2 regions of the Shewanella sp. MF05960 genome follow, and region 2 is predicted to be linked to the other one. Evidence: predicted binding sites of a transcription regulator. Region 2 holds the regulator's gene; the other holds the start of a gene.
The links. The regulator MetJ, encoded in region 2, represses methionine synthesis genes. The targets are predictions, from matches to a motif close to TAGACGTCTAGACGTCTA.
Positions count from the first base shown of each region.

Region 1 (3,214 bases), on a different contig from region 2:
CAACCAGCATACACGTCAGACGGAATATCAAACGGCGCATGTGGCCAGTTTAAGAATTCACGTGCGGCTGCAATTTCAGCATCACCTAGTGGCGCGCCGTGACAGTCATGGCTGCCAGACTTATTTGGCGAACCAAAACCAATAATGGTTTTACAGCAAATCATAGATGGCTTATCTGTTACAGACTTAGCTTCTTCAATTGCGGCACGGATAGCATCAGGATTATGACCATCAACACCCGCAATAACATGCCAGCCGTAAGCTTCAAAACGCTTAGGGGTATCGTCAGTAAACCAACCTTCAACATGACCATCGATAGAAATACCGTTGTCATCCCAAAATGCCACTAACTTACCAAGGCCTAATGTACCGGCTAATGAACTGGCTTCGTGAGAAATACCTTCCATTAAACAACCGTCACCTAAGAAACAATAAGTGTAGTGGTCAACAATATCGTGACCAGGACGGTTAAACTGTGCAGCTAGGGTTTTTTCCGCAATCGCCATACCCACAGCGTTACTGATACCAGCACCTAAAGGACCCGTTGTGGTTTCAACACCAGGGGTATAACCATATTCAGGATGACCAGGTGTTTTAGAATGCAACTGACGGAATTGCTTTAGCTCTTCGATAGGCAATTCATAACCAGATAAATGCAGTAAAGAGTAGATAAGCATAGAGCCATGACCGTTTGACAGAACAAAACGATCGCGATCGACCCAGTTAGGATTAGTTGGATTGTGCTTTAGAAAATCATTCCATAGCACTTCGGCGATATCAGCCATCCCCATTGGGGCACCTGGATGACCAGAATTGGCTTTTTGAACCGCATCCATACTTAGGGCGCGAATAGCGTTAGCGAGTACTTTACGAGATGACATGCTCTCTCCTGCTTGTTTGTAAGGTCTAACGGGCAATTGTGAAGCCATATTTTCCCCTACAAGGCGATGTGACGCAAATTAAAATTTCTCTCATTACATTTTTTGTCGCTAATAAAGCACATTTTTGACCACTACAGGTCTCAAAACAGCTCAATTTTATACACCACCTCTCAAAAGTAAAAACCAATCTGAGACATTGATGTTTTGAGTAATTATTTATTGACAGTCAAGCTAAAAAGCAACTCAACATCAGTAAAAAAACATATTACATCTTTAGCTAATACCCAATAACCAACCTTAACATTGTTCAATTAATGATACTAAAGTGATTAAAACAGAACAAAATAAAACTTTAAAAACCTTTTTAATCATAAAGTTAATTAACCTCAAAGCTAAACATCCTCCTTGTAAATAAAAAATATTCATGCACCACTGCACAATTCTCCAGTTAAATTCGTATTAGGGGGTGTTATCGATTTCGATTTCGACTAAAATAGACGTCTAGACGTATATTCAAATGCAACCAACGAGATTCTCCTATTATGGCAAAGCACTTGTTTACCTCTGAGTCGGTCTCAGAAGGTCATCCAGATAAAATCGCCGATCAGATTTCTGATGCGGTATTAGACGCAATCCTTGAGCAAGATCCTAAAGCTCGTGTTGCGTGCGAAACATATGTTAAAACAGGCATGGTATTAGTCGGTGGTGAAGTCACCACTTCTGCTTGGGTCGATATTGAAGAAATTACCCGTAAAACGGTACGCGAAATCGGTTATACCAATTCAGATATGGGTTTTGATGCCGATTCATGTGCAGTTTTAAATGCGATTGGCAAACAGTCTCCAGATATTAACCAAGGTGTTGACCGTTCAGATCCTGCAGAGCAAGGCGCGGGCGACCAAGGGTTAATGTTTGGTTATGCCAGCAATGAAACCGACGTATTAATGCCAGCACCAATTACTTATGCCCACAAATTAGTGAAGCGTCAGTCTGAAGTTCGTAAAGACGGCACCTTGCCTTGGTTACGCCCTGATGCAAAAAGCCAGGTCACTTTTGCATACGACGACGGCAAAATTATTGGTATTGATGCAATCGTACTGTCAACTCAACACCGTGAAGATGTTACCCAAGCTGATTTGATTGAAGCCGTAATGGAAACCATTATTAAGCCAGTATTACCTGCACAGTGGTTAAATAAAGACACTAAATACTTTATTAACCCTACCGGTCGTTTTGTCATTGGTGGTCCTGTTGGCGATTGTGGTTTAACAGGTCGTAAGATCATTGTTGACACCTACGGCGGTATGGCACGTCACGGTGGTGGTGCTTTCTCTGGTAAAGACCCATCAAAAGTAGACCGTAGCGCAGCTTATGCGGCACGTTATGTTGCTAAAAACATTGTTGCTGCCGGTCTTGCTGATCGCTGTGAGCTTCAAGTGTCTTATGCAATTGGTGTTGCAGAACCAACCTCAATCAGTATCGAAACATTCGGTACAGGTAAAGTGTCTGAAGAAGTATTGATTAAGTTAGTACGTCAACACTTTGAATTACGCCCATATGGCTTAACCGCGATGTTAGATTTGGCTCGCCCAATCTACCAACAAACGGCAGCTTATGGACACTTTGGTCGCGATATTTTCCCATGGGAAGCGACAGACAAAGCTGAAGCATTACGTGCTGACGCCGGTTTATAATTAACCGAGCTGTCCAGCCTACACAAAAACCGCCGCATGGCGGTTTTTTGTTAACATTAGAAAAATAAACATTATGATAAACATCCGCTGGGTAGAGACTAACTTACCCACTCAATATGAGCATTGCGCTGCATCGTTGCAGCAAATAAAGCAGTGGTCAGCAATTAAGTTGTTTTATCGCCAACATATGGCTTATGCCAGAGTATCGAGCAAAGAGTCTGTTGCGGTTATTTATCAAGAGGATGTTAAAGCACTCGATACGGCTAATCCGCAAGCGTTGCCACACAATGAGGTAAATTCAACTATCACCTCTGGTCGTGAAGGTTTGGAGTCTCGCGAAATCATTGCTGCTGTAAGAATTAAACATGTTGGTCAATATCAGCTGATCAGCGGCTTATTAGTGGCGCCGCACCTGCGGGGTAAAAAACTAGCGACTCAACTACTTCAATTTATTGCGCCCACATTAATACCGCAAAAGTGCTTCCTTTTTACGGATATCAGCTTGCAGGCGTTATATCAGCAGCAACAACAATTTCAGTGGTTACAACCCGCTCATATAGCTCAAGTTCCTGCAGAGATAATGCAATTGTATCAGCGTTATCACAGTGAAAGCAGGCCGCTTATTATTATGCAGCTACC
Region 1 covers NZ_JBOZPS010000012.1:34,501-37,714, forward strand. The annotation lists gene tkt (transketolase) at 1-881, opposite strand, end outside; gene metK (methionine adenosyltransferase) at 1,424-2,575, shown strand; gene ACROAE_RS13210 (hypothetical protein) at 2,649-3,214, shown strand, end outside.
Region 1: the regulator MetJ is predicted to act here: its motif matches at 1,376-1,393, upstream of metK (methionine adenosyltransferase).

Region 2 (3,214 bases):
TTCGGTTACTGGCTGATGTTGGCGTTTACTCAGAAACGTTGATCAGCTGGGCTGACTTAGCCGCAGGTTGCTGGCTGGTCTGAGTCGGCAGCATGGTCATACAAAAACTGTTGAATATCTTTTAGTTCTTGTTCAGACAATGCCTCAAAAACGGCAGGTTTTGCTTTGTGTTTGTCGCGCGAGAAGAAGCGATCCCATTGGCTCATGGTTTTGCTCATCGGGGTGAGCTCTTGACCTTCGCTATTGGCACTGTGGCAGGCTTTACATTCTTTTTTGTACAGGTGTTTACCTTTTTTAGGGTTGCCGCCATCGGCTGCCATGACCTGGCTACCGAGAGATAATGCAATAGCGACTGCGATACCAACTTTCATATAAGTGTTCATCATGTTTATCCTCTATGGGCTTTTATAGGTTGTGCCTTAGCAATATTGCTGTATTGCTTTGCTGTAAATAATGTTACCTAAAAAGAGGTATTGTTAATTTGAAGTAGATCATATTCATGAGAAAAATCTAATTGAAAAAAAGTTAATTGAAAAAAATCTAATGAACTTGTGTGACGCAGATCTATTGCTAATTTGGCTGGATGCTTGATAGGCGGGTAAGGGTATATTTTGAGATGTAAAAAGAGATCGCTTTTAGGGTTAGCTGGCTAATGCCATCACTGATTTAACCACTAAAACCGTGGCGCTGATGCTGCAGAGCACGAGAGTGGCAAGACGGGTTTTGTTTTTATCGACGTGGTTGATTAACAAACCAGAGACAAGATAGCCGCTAATGACTGACGGTAGCAGCATCAGTGACAACCACAAATGCTTTATTTCTACTAAACCGACCACGGCTAAAATGGCTAACGCAATCAGCGAACTGAACACAAAAAAGGCTGACAATGCCGCTCTAAATTGGCTGGCATCTTGTCCGGCGAGTAAAATCGCCATCGGTGGGCCACCAATCGCGGCGATGTTGCCAAAAATACCGGAGAATACTCCAGCAATAAATAAGCTTACACGGTTGATGGGGGCGGTAATCTTGTAAACACTCAGAATCACAGCAATGTATACGATAGCCGCAATAATTAAGCCGAGTATGGCTTGCGGGGCAAACAGTAATAATCCTGCGCCCACAAATCCACCGGGGATCCGCCCGAGTAAGGCGTACTGCAAGCCATTAAATTGCAGGTGTCCGCGCTCTCGGTATAAGGTCATTGCCGAAATGGCAAATCCCATGACAATTATGGGGACAGGGACAAGTTGGGGATTCACAATATACAGCAGAGGGCTTGCGACAACGGCTAACCCAAAGCCAATTAAGCTTTGGGTTAGCGCGCCAAAAAAAACGATAACTGATGCCAGTATCAATGTAGATGGATCGATAAATGACATCATAAGTTCTCTATAAAAATATCACGACTTCTTATTAGGGTCGCTTCAAAGTCTGTTGATTAAGTCTGTGGGTTATTCCATTTCTTCCCACTCAATACCCATCTCATCCATTAACTTTTTCGCTTCACTTGGAATGCTATCCGGTTCATCTTTGGATAAATCACCGTCATGAGGTAATGGTTGGCCTGTGTATGCATGCAAAAATGCCTCGCATAACAGTTCACTGTTGGTCGCATGACGCAGATTGTTTATCTGGCGACGGGTACGCTCATCTGTCAGTACTTTTAATACTTTTAAAGGGATAGAAACTGTAATCTTTTTTACTTGTTCATTCTTTTTGCCGTGTTCGGCATATGGGCTGATATATTCGCCATTCCACTCAGTCATTAACTTACCCTTAACGATAAATACGGGGCAGATTTTAACCCCTTACAATCTCTAGTCAAATTATTGCTACTATTTAGTGACGATTGCAAATAGATTTCTTTATGTTTAGACGTCTAAACGTCTAATTTAGGTTGACGTACGCTAACCTCTTAGGTAAATTTGGACGTCTAGACATCTATTTTGTGTGTTTGTGAATTTTTAGGAGTCTTTATGACTAAGTATCAAAGCGCCACATTGGCCGTTCGCCAGGGTATAGAATCAGACACACAACATGGAGCCGTAGTACCACCGATTTATTTATCGACAAATTATTCGTTCGACGGCCATAAAAATCCGCGCGAATTTGACTACAGCCGATCAGGCAATCCTACTCGTTGCATATTAGGTGACGCGCTGGCAAAACTTGAGCAAGGTGCAACCGGAGTGGTGACATGCACAGGTATGGCGGCCATTACATTGGTGACCAGCTTACTCGGCCCTGATGATTTATTAGTGGTTCCGCACGACTGTTATGGTGGCAGTTATCGCTTGTTTACCAATTTGGCTAAAAAAGGCCAATTTAAATTAGTGGTTGTCGACCAAACCGATGCTCAAGCATTGAGCCAAGCGATAGCGCAAAAACCTAAAATAGTGTGGTTAGAAACCCCGTCAAATCCATTACTGCGCGTTGTTGATATTGAAGCGATTAGCCGTGCTTGTCGTGATGTAGGGGCATTAGTTGCGGTAGATAACACCTTTTTATCACCCATTTTACAGCAACCGTTATTGTTGGGGGCTGACATCGTTATTCACTCAACCACTAAATACATTAATGGCCACAGCGATGTGGTTGGCGGTGCGGTTGTAGCCAAAGATCCTGAAGTAGGCGAACTGTTACATTGGTGGTCAAATACCCTTGGGTTAACCGGTTCTGCGTTTGACAGTTACTTAACCTTACGCGGTTTACGCACACTAGCAGTGCGTATTCGAGAGCATCAACGTAACGCACAAAAGATTGTAGAACTACTTAATGCCAGCGACGTAGTTGCTAAAGTGTACTATCCCGGTTTAAAAGACCATCCAGGTCACGAAATTGCGGCAAAACAACAACAAGGCTTTGGTGCTATGTTAAGTTTTGAATTGCAAGGTGGCGAGGCCGAAGTGGTGGCATTTTTAAATGCGCTGACATTGTTCAGTGTTGCTGAAAGTTTAGGCGGAGTGGAAAGTTTAGTCGCCGTTCCGGCCACGATGACCCACAGAGCAATGGATGCAGAAGCACGCCAAGAGGCTGGTATTAAAGACACTTTATTGAGACTATCTGTCGGCATTGAAGATGCTGAAGATTTGGTTGCTGATATTAAAGCCGGTTTAGCCGCAGTTGCAGCAATTAAATAGCCTGAACTTGGGTAAAATTAGCTTAATTTACGTTTATGTTAGCTGTAGTTTTCGTTAAATAAAGTAAAATAGCG
Region 2 covers NZ_JBOZPS010000004.1:279,429-282,642, reverse strand. The annotation lists gene ACROAE_RS06100 (c-type cytochrome) at 57-386, opposite strand; gene ACROAE_RS06095 (sulfite exporter TauE/SafE family protein) at 642-1,382, opposite strand; gene metJ (met regulon transcriptional regulator MetJ) at 1,452-1,766, opposite strand; gene metB (cystathionine gamma-synthase) at 1,977-3,140, shown strand.